2 regions of the Arthrobacter sp. SAFR-023 genome follow, and region 1 is predicted to be linked to the other one. Evidence: riboswitches for the same ligand, from Rfam matches in the RefSeq annotation. Region 1 holds a riboswitch; the other holds the start of a gene.

Region 1 (7,176 bases):
CCGGCGGCCGAGCCGAAGTCCATCCGGCCACGCTCACCGGTAAACCAGTGGGTGACGCGGAAGTTGGGGAACTGGTCCGCGAGCTCGGAAAGTTCCTCGCGGAAAATGCTGTCCTCCGGCCTGCGGGCGGAATGAATCAGCACCACATCGGCGTCGGGGCGGTGCGGCACCAGCGTGCGGACCATGGACATCACGGGGGTGATGCCGCTACCGGCGGTGAGCATCAGGAGAGGCCTCGGATGTTCGGGGAGGACAAAGTCGCCCTGTGGCGGCGCCAGGAACAGGACGTCCCCGGGCCGGGTGTTGCGGACCAGAACCCCGGACACGGCACCCATGTCGCTCACGGTGATGGCGGGATCCTCCCCTGCGGGAGCGCTGAGCGAATAGGACCGCCAGTGCCGGACGCCGTCGAGCTCCACGCCGATCCGTGCCCACTGGCCGGCCTTATGGGCCTTCCAGCCACGGCCAGGCCGGAAATGGATGGTGGCTGAGTCCGGAGTTTCGGGGACAACTTTGGTGACTACCCCGCGCAGCTGCCGGGCGGAGAACACCGGGTCAAAGAGCGCCAGGATGTCTTCCGGCGCAAGGGGTGTGGTCAGAACAGACGCCGCGCGCGCCAATTTGCGGAGCCGGATCATGCTGTCCGCTTCCTGCCGGGCTCACCCATGTGTATCTCCTAGTGAAACCCATGATCGAAATATGTTGACTATCCCCCGACTACAAGAGTCCCCCATGCCGGTGCCGCTAGCAACCGGCGTCCGCATCGCGGGGCGCTGGACCACGCGGGACAGGCGTGGCAAGTTGCGGGCCATGTTCAATATTCCTCCGTTGCGACGTCTGCGAGCTTTTGCGGTAGATGATAAGCATACTTACCGCCGGAGTGCATGCACTCCCTCAGCCCACGTCAAAGCAACGAACGGACGCCGGAGTAGTTCCCGCCCCTAAAGCTGCAGCAGCTCCTGCACCAGCTCGCGGCACTTGCGGTAGGACGGCGCCTTCGGGTCGATGAGCGAGAAGTGGTCGCCCGGGACCTTAACCACCTGGACCGGCGCCCCGGCTGCGCGGGCGGCGGTGGCGTAGGCCTCGGACTGGCTCACCGGCACGGTGTCATCGTCAAGCCCGTGGACCGCGTACACCGGGATGGAGAGCGGCACGGCGCTCATCGGGTCCGCGTACTTGTGGCGCTTGGGGTACCTTTCGGCGGAGCCGCCCAGTAAGTTGCTGACGGCGCCGTTGCTGAGGTCGAGCCACTCCGCCTGCGCGAGGTTGAGCAGCCCGGACTGGCTGACCACGCCAGCCAGGTGGACGGCCTCACCGTTAAGGTTCCGGTCGACCTGCCGGTCGGCGTCGGCCGCGCCGAGTCCCGCAAGCCGGTCCCGGCCCGCCGCCCAGACGGCCAGGTGCCCGCCGGCGGAGTGCCCCAGCGCCACCACGCGGTTCAGGTCGAGGTCGTGCTCACCGGCCACCTCACGGAGCTTGTCGATCCCGGCGAGGACATCCTCGAACGTCCGCGGCCACCCGCCGCCGTTGCCGGCCCGGCGGTACTCCAGGTTCCAGGCTACGAGGCCGTGCGCCGCGAGGTCTTTCGCCAGCGGTTCGCCCAGTTCAGCGCCGTACTGTGAGCGCCAGTAGCCGCCGTGGATCACCACAACGATGCCTCGCGTGGATGGCTGCTTGCCGTTGCGCGAGGCGGGTGTTTCCGGCAGGAAGAGCTCGCCCCACTGGCTGGGGTGGTCACCGTAGTGGTACTTCTGCCGCTTCACTGCATCCTCCTAAGATCCTCCGAACGGGGCGCCGGCCCCTCCTTGCCGCCTCCCGCGCGCCCGGGCTCCGGGGTTGCAGGGCACAGCGGCGCACAACAGCCATGCCCCGAGCCTACATGGACGCCGCTCCCGTGGGGCAGAAGGGGCTGCAGTGGCGAGGGTGTCACGCGCGCTCCTGTCGCACCGCCTTGATAGTTTGGATCCATGGCAAGCAACTGGGATCGCCTGGACGTCACTCAGCGCGACTCCGTGCAGGAAAACGTGGAACTCTACGAGCGCGTCCGGCCTGCCCTGAAGCTTGTCACCCGGGAAGTCCTGCAGATACTGCGGTCCATGCTCAAGGACACCGAGGTCACACCATTGTTCGTGACCGGCCGGACCAAGTCGGTGGACTCCTTCCGGGAAAAGATCTCCCGGACCGAGGAACCGCTGGAAGAGGGCGGGCAGCGGCTGCTGAAGTTCCCGGACCCATTCCGCACCCTCAACGACATGGTGGGCGTGCGCGTCATCACCAAGCTGCCGGCGGAGAACGCACTGGTGGCCAACCTGATAAAGCGCCAGCGGCACCTCTTCGACTGCCGCGGCGACAGGGAAAAGGACATCGGCTCGATCGAGTCCGGAACCTACGGCTACTCCAGCCGGCACCTGATCCTGCGCACCATCCAGAACGACGTCGTAAAGAACTACCAGCAGGGCTTCAACGCCGACGCCCCGCCCAACGGCAGCTACTTCTTCGAATGCCAGATCCGCACGGTGTTCGCGCATGCATGGAGCGAGATCGAGCACGACATCCGGTTCAAGGCGGAGGACCCGCGGGCGTGGACGCCGCACTTCGACCGCCAGTTCACGGCCACCGCCGCCATGTTGGAGACGGTGGAGACGGCCTTCGCCGACCTGCACGAACGCTACGAGGAGGTCCGCAGCTACTGGGACCTGGACGGAGAGGGCGCGGCGCAGCTCACCCCCAACCGCATCCGCGACGTGTGGCGTACCCTGCTCCCGCACGTTGACCGTAAAGTGGATGACGACTGGGGTTGGGCAGCCGAACTCCTGGCGGCCCACGGACTCAAGCAGACCGTCCAGCTTGCCGGGCTGCTCAGCGCCAACCGGATCACCGAGGTCCGCAGGGCCCTGGACCACCGCTACTCCCCCGGCCCGGACCGCCTGCTGGATGACCTCCTGCTGTGGCAGTACGGCACCAAACACATCGACCTCACCGCCGAGGCGCCCGACGCCGTCCCCCACCCGCGGCGCGACAGCCTCCTGCGGCGGCTGAAGCAGATCGAGCGCTATCGCCAGACGAAGAAATAGAGTTTTCATGAAGCCCGAACAGCTCCAGTCCGTCCGGGCCACGCTCCGTTCCCCGCGGCGCCTCAAGACTGAGGCCCTCGCCGGACTGGTGGTGGCCCTCGCCCTCATTCCGGAAGCCATCGCATTTTCCGTGATCGCCGGAGTGGACCCCCGGATCGGACTGTTCGCCTCCTTCACCATGGCGGTGACCATCTCCTTCGTTGGCGGCCGGCCCGCCATGATCTCGGCCGCAACAGGTGCCGTCGCGCTGGTAATCGCGCCGCTGATGCGCAGCCATGGGCTGGACCACCTGATCGCCGCGGTGATCCTCGCCGGGATCTTCCAGATCCTGCTCGCCGTCCTGGGCGTCACCCGGCTCATGCGTTTCATCCCGCGCTCGGTGATGGTGGGCTTCGTGAACGCGCTGGCCATCCTCGTGTTCATGGCCCAACTGCCGGAACTGATCGGGGTTCCCTGGCCGGTGTATCCGCTGGTCGCCGCGGGCCTGCTGATCGTCGTCGGCCTCCGCCGGATTACGACGGCGGTGCCGTCACCTTTGGTGGCCATCGTCCTCCTGACGGTCCTCGCCGTGCTCGCCGGAATCGACGTCCCCGCTGTCCAGGACAAGGGCCAGCTGCCGGAAAGCCTGCCCACGCTGTTCATCCCCCAGGTGCCTCTGACGTGGGAAACCTTCCAGACCATCGCACCGTTCTCGCTGTCCATGGCGCTCGTGGGGCTGCTGGAATCCCTGATGACTTCCAAGCTAGTGGACGACATCACCGATACGCGCTCTAACAAGACCCGCGAATCCTGGGGCCAGGGCGTGGCCAATATCGTCACCGGGTTCCTAGGCGGCATGGGCGGCTGCGCCGTGATCGGGCAGACCATGATCAATGTCAAGGGCTCCGGCGCGCGGAGCCGGGTGTCCACGTTCCTCGCGGGCGTCTTCCTGCTGGTGCTGGTAGTCACCCTGGGCGACATCGTGGGCCTCATCCCCATGGCCGCCCTCGTGGCGGTGATGATCTTCATCTCGGCCATCACCTTCGAATGGCACTCGGTTGCGCCTGCCACCCTGAAGCGGATGCCCAAGTCGGAAACCGCTGTCATGCTCATCACCGTGGTCACGGTGGTGGTCACTCACAACCTGGCGATCGGCGTCGGCGTCGGGGTGCTAGCGGCGATGGCGATGTTCGCCCGCCGGGTGGCCCATTTCGCCACCGTGGAGCGGACAGAAGTGGAGCTCGACGGCCGGACTGCAGCCACCTACACGGTGGACGGCGAACTGTTCTTCGCCTCCTCCAACGACCTTTACACGCAGTTCAACTACGCCCGCGACGCCGAACCTGACATCGACAAAGTGGTCATCGATCTGCACGCCTCACACCTGTGGGATGCCTCCACTATCGCCGTGCTGGACGCGGTCACGGAGAAGTACCGCAGGCATGGCCGGGAGGTGGAACTCATCGGCCTCAATTCAGCCAGCATCCAGATGCGGGAACGTCTGGCGGGGAAGCTTAACGCCGCAGAGTGAGCATTATCACTTCATGGCGCTCATTCCCTTTACCTGACGCGGATCAGCATGGCGGGAAGCGACACGGCCCCGTTACCTTAATGTGACATTCGGAAAAGCCTCCCGTACGGTGGAAAACGTGCCTCCTTCACCGACGAGGCACTCCCGCGCTGATTGCCTAACTCTGCCGCAGCCCGAGGAACCATTCGAATACCCATGTCCGGCAGAGACGGGGAAACCACTTTTCGGCCCGCTTGAAGCGGGCCTTGGGGTGAAGCCGCACAGTTCCTGACCACGCTCAGGACCGCGGCCGGGTGCCTCCCATCCGAATCCGACAGCTCACCTCGCAGGCATCGGGAGAGGCTTCTTCATGTCGTTCCGCTTTATTTCTGGCCGCCGTGCTGCGGTCATCCTTGCAGCATCCGGCCTGGCCTTCACCGGGAGCGTCGCAGCCAACGCGGCCAACGCTCCGGCCCAGCAGGCCAAGGCTCCCGCCGCCGCCCCCGCGACGGCTGGACAGTTCCAGGCTCCCCTCACAGCCGCTTCCAGTGTCAAGATTGCTTTTGAGCGCCCCGCGGTTAAGTCGGCTCCCGCTCCGGTAGTGTCAGCGCCCGTCGTCGAAAAGCCGGTTGTGAAGAAGGCTGCAGCGCCTGTCGCCCCCGTCACGGCAGCCCCGGCCGCTGCGCCAGCCAAGGTTGCAACCGCGCCGGCCGCACCTGCGCCCGCACCGAAGGTCACCGTCCAGGCTGCGGCTCCCGCGCCCAAGGCCCCCGTCAAGGCCGCCGCAGGCGTCAACGCCACCATGCTGGCCTCCGCTTACGCCCAGATCGGCATCACGCAGGACTGCACCGCCATGGTAGAGAAGGCCCTCGGCGCCGCCGGCATCCGTGTGGGTGACCTCGCGCCGATGCAGTTCCTGAGCCACGGCCGGGTCGTCTCCACCCCGCAGCCCGGCGACATGATTGTGCAGTCCGGCCACGTGGCCATCTACGCGGGCGGCGGCAAGGTCATCAGCGGCGGCATGAACGGCATCAACGCCACCATGGCCCACCCGCTGTCCTGGCTCACGGCCACCGGTCCCGTCACGTTCGTGCGCGCGGGCTAGCCGGAGCTGAGTAACCGCCGTGTTCCGCTGCCTTGGGGGCGGCGGAACACGGCCACCCCCCAAGGTGCTCCCACCTTTCTACAAGGAGTAGGGAACACACTGGCTATGCCTGATGAAAGACCGCAGGCTCCGGCTGCGAGTCAGGATCGCCGGGTCCGGATTGTCCCCCATGCATTCCGGATCCGGTGCCTGCTCAGCCCCTGACCGTGCGGTTCCGCCCCTGTGATTTGGCTTCATAGAGAGCGACGTCGGCGGCCGCGATGACCTCGTCGAGGTCGGCGGTTGTCGCGTTGTAGGTGGAAATGCCGTAACTGACGGTCGGCATCCGCAGCAGTTCGGGGATGTGCTGCTCTGCCAGCCTCCTGCTGATTTCCCTCGCAATGATTTCCGCGCTCTTGGGGCCTGCGCCAGGAAGCAGGAGGATGAACTCCTCGCCGCCGTAGCGCCCGGCAAGGTCCGTGGACCGCACCGATGCGCTGCACGCCTGGGCAAAAGCTCGCAGTGCAAGGTCACCCGCCGCGTGGCCGAAGGTGTCGTTGACTGACTTGAAGTGGTCCAGGTCTGCCAGGATCAGCGACCCGCCGCTGTTTGCAGCCTTGCTGCGTTCCAGCTCCTCGGCCGCCGCCTCCAGGAAGGCACCGCGGTTCAGGAGGCCCGTCAGCCCGTCCTGGGTGGCGACCGTGCGCAGCGCCCGCGTCTGCTGCTCGGTGCTCAGCCCCGCCATGCTGAAGGAAACCACCACCAGCAGCACCATCGTGACCATCGTGGTCACCGCGGACCCGAAGTAGGTTGCAAAGACGGGACCGCTTGGCCCTTCGATGAGGAACACCACCAGGCGGCAAAAATAGTAGAATGCCACTCCGCCTGCCGCGATGGCCATGGGGATCCTGACCCGGGAGTACCCCGGTTCCAGCCGCCACAGTTCATGCGAGGCCAAGCCAATCAGGACAGCCATGGACGCGAGGAAGACAGCACCACCGGCCCACGTATTGGATCCCGGATTGTCGACCGCGGCGGCGGCGGCGGTGATGACCGGCAGCGCGACGGACAGCCAGATGTTGTGCTTCAGGTTCCGGAGGGAACGCGCGCCGGCCCAGACCCCTGCCGCGCCGGACACCAGCAGGAAGTCGCCCAGCGGATTGGCCCAGACCTGCTGCGCCGTGCCGTTCAGGAGGAAGGCCGCCGAGCCGGAAAGGAACAGTAGCAGGGCCGCGCACCACCAGGCACTGTAGGGCGAGCGGGTGCTGCGGAAGGTGGAAAAGTAGAACAGCAGCGCCAGAACCAGGGCCATCGCCGCGAAGGCAATCCGCAGTGTTGCCGTGTCTAGGATCATTCCGTCCCCTTGAATCCGATCCAGTGCAATCCAGTATCGCACCGGGAGGGCCCGGGGTCGCGCTGTGCCGGAGAGAATTTTGCCAGTACGACACATTTGTCTGACATCAGTCATGAATTAGCCGTCACGGCGGTCCGGTGCCAGCATTATTGAATGCTTGAGGCAACAAAAGACC
Region 2 (7,176 bases), on a different contig from region 1:
TCGGCGCGGTGGCGTGCAATGGTCGCACGTGTAGTCATTAAGATTTCTCTCTTTCGTGTTCCACGGACCGCGGTAGCAGGACGTGGGTTATCGACGCGCCGGCATCTTGGGGGTAAGCCGGCCCGTCTCGAATCGGATTTTTAGCGAAGGGTGAAGAAGGAGGACGTGCCCGTGGCGGACACCGCATGCAGGAGCGTTCCGTCCGAGGGGTTCAGCGCGCTGATCATCATGCCGTTGCCGACGTAGATGCCCACGTGGGCGCCGCCGTTCTGCATGACCAGGTCGCCGGGAGCAGGCGTGGAGGTGGGCTTCATGGCAGTCCACGCGTTGACGCGGGGAATGCTGATGCCTGCCTGAGCGTAAACCCACTGGGTGAAGCCGGAGCAGTCCCAGCCGCTGGGGGTGGTGCCGCCCCAGACGTAGGGGTTGCCGATGCCGGTGTACGCGATTGCAGCCAGTCCGGACGCTGCGGCGGAGGCCGCACCATCGGTGGACTTGGCAGTGACGGCCTGGGCCGCACCGGCACTCTCGTCGCTGGCCTGGCCTGCATCGCCCGCCTGGCCCTCATCGCTCGACTGCGGAGCAATGATTTCGGCGACCGGGGCAGCCACCGTGGTGACTTCAGGACGCTCGAAAGAGACAGTGGCGGTGGGCGCGGCGGTCACAGCAAGCTGCGCGGCCTGGGATCCGGTCTCCGAGGAGGCGGAAACACCAATGTTGGCGTCGGCTGCGTTGGCAGGCATGCCAACGCTCAGGATGAGCCCTGAAGCAGCTGCGATAACAGCTGCCTGGCGACCTACTGTGCCGGCATTGGCGCTAACCGCCTTGGACACGGAGTCCAATGGGTTCATACGAACCGTTTGCGCGCGGTGGCGCGCGGCATTGTGGCGTGAAGACACGAAGGTAGCCTCTCCCAATGCCTGCGAGGTGAGCTGTCGGATTCGGATGGGAGTGCACCCGGCCGCTCGGCTTCCTGGGAAGCTTTTGCGACTTAACCCCAAGGCCTTCTTGCGAAGACCAAAATTGGTTCCCCCGCCCCTGCCAGACGATGTAATGCGAACGGACCTTGAGCGGTGGCAGAGCTAGGCAATCCACTCAAGAGCGTCAACTTCGGAAAAGTTGACGCGGTTTAGACGGTACAGCAGTTCGGAGCTAATGTCACATTCAGGTCACGGCATGTCACAGGAATGAGAGTGCTCACTCGGCTTGGCTTAGAGCCAGCCGGTGGGATCAACGACTTCCCCGTTGACCATCACCTCGAAGTGGAGGTGGCAGCCGGTGGAGGCGCCGGTGGTCCCGCTCAGGGCAATCGCCTCACCGCGGGTGACCTTTTGGCCAACCTCGACGCTGGAGGACGACAGGTGGTTGTACGTGGTCTCCAAGCCGTTGCCGTGGTCGATGACCACGCGGTTGCCTCCCCCGTATGGGTGCCACCCGGCGAACGTGACCTTGCCGCTGGCCGCAGCAAGCACTTGCGTGCCGCATTGGGCGGCGAAGTCCTGGCCGCGGTGGAACTCACCGGCGCCGCCGGTGATCGGGCTAACCCGGTAGCCGAACGGCGAAGACTTCACGAGCGTGGTCAGCGGCCCGCCCAAGGTGCCCACCGAGGCCGCACGGCTGATGCTGCCGGCAGACTGAGCACTCAGGAGCTGCTTGAGCTTTCCGTCCGGGTCACCGGTGGTGGAGACGGACGTACGGCTGAAGTCGATCTTCGCTGCCGCTTCCGCCGAGACCTTCGGCTGGGCCGGTGAGGCGGCGGACGCGGACGCTCCTCCCTGATGCTCGTCGGCAGCCAGGACGGGGCTGGTGGCGGGGACGGTAACAGTCAGCAGCAGGCCGGTAGCAGCAAGGGCCACTCCAGCCTTTTGCCCAACACCACTGGCCGAAGCGAAATCCGTAACCTGCCGGAACGGACCCCGGCGGCGGCGGCGCGCCTCGCGCTGAGCGTCCCGGGGACGGTCCGCGGCAATGGCCTCCGCAGGGCGCGGCTCAGGAGCGGGACCGGACGCGCGGCGGCGGCCCCGGGCATTCTGCATCGACAAGTACTGCTTCCTCTCTGGATAGCCTGCGAAGTTAGCTGTCGGATTCGGGTCAGAGAGTTCGGACCCGGCCCGCCATAACAAGCCATTCCGGCACAGGGGTATCCCGGGAGGATTCCTTCTGCGGAAGAGACTTGCTGCTGCGGACTTCACCCCAAGGCTGTAGAAACAGCCGGTTGTGGTTCCCCCGCCCCTGCCAGTGGGTGACTCGTGCTACTGATCTGCTGGCAAGGTTCGGCTCCAGATCAGGTAACGCTTTTGCATCGGCGTTGCCGTTTAACTATAGGCGATTAAGAAGCGCAGTAATAATTCCGTTATATTCGCTGTGCAAAAGTGGTAGGTCATCCTACCTGCAGATGTCAGACGGGACGCTGGCGTCAGGCGGAGCTGCGCTTTCGGCGCTAACCCACCCGCACGAACACGTGCGCCGCGACTTCCGGCGGCAGCTCGAGGGCACCCTCGAACCCGGGTACGCGGACAGAAATGTACTCCCCCACACGTTCGAGCGAGACGGCAGCGCCCGGCCGGATCCCGCCTTCATCCAGCTGGACCAGCAGCTCCGGCTCCACCTGGATGGGTTCTGCCAGGCGGCTGACGGTGACCTTGGATTCCGGACCGTAGCCGGCCATGGCATCGAGCAGGTTCACCACGCCGTCGGAGAACGAGCGGGCGGGCTGGCCCCCGAGCGCCGCCAGGCCGGGGATGGGGTTGCCGTACGGCGACTCGGTGGGATGGTCGAGCATTTCGTAGATCCTGCGCTCCACGCGTTCACTCATGACGTGCTCCCACCGGCAGGCCTCGTCATGAACGTAGGCCCAGTCAAGGCCGATGACGTCGGCGAGGAGGCGCTCGGCGAGCCGGTGCTTGCGCATCACCTCGGTGGCGCGCTTCCGGCCCACTTCGGTCAGTTCCAGGTGGCGGTCACCGGAGACGACGACGAGGCCGTCGCGTTCCATCCTGCCGATGGTCTGCGAAACGGTGGGGCCTGAGTGGCGGAGGCGTTCGGCGATGCGTGCCCGAAGCGCCACGATGTTCTCTTCCTCCAGCTCCAGAATGGTGCGAAGGTACATCTCCGTGGTGTCGATCAGATCCGTCATTCAGCTCAGCTCCTCGAGCCCAGTATTTTTGTCCGTCCCACCGTACCGCGGGTCCGCCGCACCGGGATCCGGCAAGCTGCAGCGGCGGTCGCGTAGCCGACGGCGGCGCAGCACCGGCTATCCGCCCGTACGTCCAGTGCTAGCTTAGCCTATTTTGAATTACTCCGGATAATCTGCGCGGTGGGTGGCGGGCCCGTCTCAGTGACTGGACTATGACGGGCGCGTGTTCCCGCCGTATCCGCGCTTCGGGCAGAATAAGGAGGGTCTTCGTGGCGGTCACGGTTGCCTGTCGGCCATCGCCCCGACCCAGCCGAACCGCACTTCCATGCCGAAAATTGGAGCCATTGTGAGCGACACCAGCATCACTATTCCCGCAAACCTCCTGCCCAAGGACGGACGGTTCGGCGCCGGTCCCTCCAAGGTCAGGCACGAGCAGATCGAGGCCCTCTCCGCGGCCGCCACGACGCTCCTGGGCACGTCGCACCGCCAGGCCCCCGTGAAGAACCTCGTGGGATCCGTCCGCGAAGGCCTGAGCACCTTCTTCCGTGCCCCCGAAGGCTACGAGGTTGTCCTCGGCGTCGGCGGTTCCACGGCGTTCTGGGACGTCGCCTGCTTCGGCCTTGTGGAACAGAAGGCACAGCACCTGTCCTTCGGCGAGTTCGGGTCCAAGTTTGCCGCGGCAACGAACAAGGCGCCGTTCCTCGCGGAGTCCTCCATCATCAAGTCCGAGCCCGGCACCTGTCCCGCCCCCAAGGCCGAGGCGGGCGTGGATGTGTACGCCTGGCCGCAGAACGAGACCTCAACGGGTGTCGCTGCGCCCGTCCAGCGGGTGAACGGCGTCGACGAGGGCGCACTGGTGCTGGTGGACGCAACCTCGGCTGCCGGCGGCCTCGATGTCGACGTGACCCAGACGGATGTCTACTACTTCGCGCCGCAGAAGAACTTCGCCTCCGACGGCGGGCTGTGGCTGGGCCTCTTCTCCCCGGCTGCGCTGGAGCGGGCTGAGCGCGTCAAGGCCAGCGGGCGCTGGATCCCGGACTTCCTGGACCTGAAGACCGCCATCGACAACTCCAAGCTGAACCAGACGTACAACACTCCATCCTTGTCCACGCTCGTCACGCTGGATGCCCAGGTGCAGTGGCTGAACGCCAACGGCGGCCTGGACTTCGCCGCCGGCCGCACGGCCGACTCGGCTGGCCGCATCTACAAGTGGGCGGAAGCCTCCGAATACGCGACGCCATTCGTTGCCAAGGCGGCCGAGCGCTCCAACGTCATCGCCACCATCGACTTCGACGACTCGATCGATGCCGCCGCCATTGCCAAGGTGCTTCGCGCCAACGGGATCGTGGACACCGAGCCCTACCGGAAGCTGGGACGCAACCAGCTGCGCATCGCCACCTTCGTGGCCATCGAGCCTTCGGATGTCTCCGCCCTGCTGGAGTGCATCGACTACGTGGTGAGCGAACTGAAGAAGTAACCGCCAGCGGGGAGTTTTTGTGCAGATAATCGGGTTTCGAAGGCCTTTTAGCCCCATTATCTGGACAAAAACTCTTTGCTTAAAGTTCGACGGCGTCGTCCAGGCTTGCGGCCGGACGGCGCCGTCAGTGGTTGTAAACCATTACTCGTTGTGATTAGTCGCGTTCGTGGGCGTCGGGCTCTGCTTCGACGCTAGGCGCTGCTTCAGCGTCAGCCGCTGTTTCGACGTCGGGCTCTGCTTCAGCATCAGCCGCTGTTTCGACGTCGGGCTCTGCTTCGACGTCAGCCCCCGCCCCGGCGTCGGGCTCTGTTGCGGAGCCGGTAGACGCCTCCCCCGGCACTTCCTGCTCGTCCTGCTCCTGCTCGTCCTCCGGGCGTACGCGCTCGGCCCACGGCACCCACTCCGGGGCGAGGATCGAGTCTTCGGACGGGAGCAGGCCAAGCTCGTTGACAGTGATCACCTTGGAGCGGGAGTTGCGGGTCAGGACGGCATACCACTGCCAGCCGAGATACCCCGGCAGACGTGATTCGAAAAGGTGCGTCACCACGCGGTCGCCCTCGGTCCGGGCGGCCAGGTGGTCCCCGATTTCGGATGCCTTCGCGATGCCTTCGATGGCAGTCCGGGCCGCGTCCACGGCAGCGGCCAGCACGGCGTCGGGCTTCCCCATCCGCCACACCGGGACACCGGTGCGGCGCTGGGGTGCCTTGGGTTCCACCTTGGATTCCGCCTGTTCAGGTTCCGGGTTCATCGGGAGGCCTAGGCGTCCAGCTCGTCGGCAACCTTACGCAGGGCAGCGGCAATGGCCTTGCCCTTGTTGCCGTCCGGGTACTTGCCGGACGACAGCGTGCCGGACAGGTTGTCCAGAACTGTCACCAGGTCCTGCACCAGCGGGGCAAGATCCCTCGCGTTGGGGCGCTTGGCCTTTGCGATGGACGGTGTCTTGTCGAGGATGCGCAGGCCGAGGGCCTGGGCGCCCTTGCGTCCGTCTGCGACGCCGAACTCAACCCGGGTGCCGGCCTTCAGTTCCGTAACTCCGGCGGGCAGCGCCGACTTGGGAAGGAACACTTCCTGTCCGTCCTCGCCTGCGAGGAATCCGAAACCTTTATCCTTGTCGTACCACTTGACCTTGCCGGTAGGCACCTAATCAACCTTCTTCGTTCTGACGTTCTGGGACATGGCCGGCCGTCACCGCATCCGCACTGATGCGCGGGTTCAGGGTATGACTGCCTGGTCCATGTTGGTCTGTTCCTTCAAGGTTATCCTGAGAGTCAGGCTAATCCCGCTTTGAGGCGCGGCCGCGGCACTGCTGTTAGCGTTACGTTCATGACATCCGCGCGTATCCGGCGGCCACTGATGGCCGCCGCAGTGCTCCTTGCAGTTTTGTCCCTCGCAGCGGTCGGGGCGGTCATAGCCCTCGCCGCTGCGGGCCAGGCGGCCCCGCAGTGGATCACATCAACGGCACTCTTTGGCCTGCCGGCGGCCTTCCTGCTGATGCTCGTGCTGGTGGCAGACGGCGTTGCCGCCCGCCGCCGGGCAGGAAGCTCCGCCGGGCGGTAACGTTGGACTGATGTCCCTCATTCGAGCGCTGAGCAAGGAACTGGAGGCACGCAGCGACGAGTCGCTGCGGGCTTTGTTCGCTGCGCGGCCGGACCTGATCTCCCCCGGCGTTCCCGACTTCCCTGCCCTGGCCGCCCGTGCCAGCGCGCGGGTGAGCGTGCAGCGGGCCTTGGAGCGCCTGAACCGCCCGCAAATGCAGGTGCTGGAGACCCTGCACCTGTGCACCAACACGGACACCGGTCACAGCGCATCGGCCGCGGTGCTGAAGAAGGCCATCGCAGGTTCAACTGTGGGGGCTGTCGAACAGCTCGTGCAGTCACTGCATGATCTCGCCCTGGTGCAGCGGGCCGAGCCGCCGCATGGGGCGGGCCCTGGCGCCCAGAGGCAGCGCTTCTATCTTCCGGTGAGCAGCCTGAAGGACGTCGTCGGAATCTACCCGGCAGGGCTGGGGCGCAGCTACACAGAACTGGTCAGGCTGCAGCCGGCATTCGCCCAGCGCGTGGTCCAGCTTGTGGCGGAGCTGCGCCGCAGCGGCGCCGCCGTGCAGGCGGCCACCACGCCGATGGACGCAGCGCTGGCGCTGCAGCACTGGACTTCATCCCCCGAGGGACTGCAGGCGCTCCTCGCCGGCGCCCCGGAGAGGACCGCGGCGCTGCTGGCCCGGTTCAGCAACTGGGCGATGGGTGCCGTGCCCCAGGCCCAGCGGAAGGCTTCCGTCACCACTGAAGGTCACGACGTCGGGCCGGTCGACTGGCTGCTGGCCCGGGGCCTGCTGGTGCCGCTGGACGCCGCACATGTGGAACTGCCGCACAGCGTAGGCATTTCCCTGCGCGGCGGCGCCATCATCAACAACTTCTCCCTGAGTCCGCCCGTCCCAATGCTCGGCGTCACCACCGCCGCACTCCGCCGCAACGCCGCGCTCGGGGCCATCGCCGAGACTCTGCGCCTCACCGGCGAACTGCTGCACGCGGTCAGGGACCAGCCGCTGGCCACCCTGCGGAGCGGC

The links. A riboswitch is a leader RNA that binds a small molecule or an ion and turns the genes downstream of it on or off. The one in region 1 is predicted to bind cyclic di-AMP.
Region 2: it holds a riboswitch for cyclic di-AMP, as region 1 does, so the genes downstream of both, ACTHQX_RS17815 (M23 family metallopeptidase) here and ACTHQX_RS19340 (NlpC/P60 family protein) in region 1, are expected to answer to the same signal.

The regions. Positions count from the first base shown of each region.
Region 1 is NZ_JBQCMF010000021.1:35,098-42,273, reverse strand. It holds gene ACTHQX_RS19360 (ferredoxin reductase) at 1-638, opposite strand, end outside; gene ACTHQX_RS19355 (alpha/beta hydrolase) at 942-1,763, opposite strand; gene ACTHQX_RS19350 (GTP pyrophosphokinase) at 1,968-3,074, shown strand; gene ACTHQX_RS19345 (SulP family inorganic anion transporter) at 3,082-4,584, shown strand; cyclic di-AMP (ydaO/yuaA leader) riboswitch at 4,765-4,930, shown strand; gene ACTHQX_RS19340 (NlpC/P60 family protein) at 4,934-5,668, shown strand; gene ACTHQX_RS19335 (diguanylate cyclase) at 5,862-7,001, opposite strand; gene ACTHQX_RS19330 (bile acid:sodium symporter family protein) at 7,155-7,176, shown strand, end outside.
Region 2 is NZ_JBQCMF010000017.1:98,500-105,675, forward strand. It holds gene ACTHQX_RS17805 (NlpC/P60 family protein) at 1-38, opposite strand, end outside; gene ACTHQX_RS17810 (C40 family peptidase) at 141-833, opposite strand; cyclic di-AMP (ydaO/yuaA leader) riboswitch at 904-1,075, opposite strand; gene ACTHQX_RS17815 (M23 family metallopeptidase) at 1,212-2,036, opposite strand; cyclic di-AMP (ydaO/yuaA leader) riboswitch at 2,048-2,289, opposite strand; gene ACTHQX_RS17820 (metal-dependent transcriptional regulator) at 2,441-3,136, opposite strand; gene serC (phosphoserine transaminase) at 3,483-4,613, shown strand; gene ACTHQX_RS17830 (DUF3027 domain-containing protein) at 4,768-5,361, opposite strand; gene ACTHQX_RS17835 (cold-shock protein) at 5,370-5,753, opposite strand; gene ACTHQX_RS17840 (hypothetical protein) at 5,937-6,170, shown strand; gene ACTHQX_RS17845 (helicase-associated domain-containing protein) at 6,181-7,176, shown strand, end outside.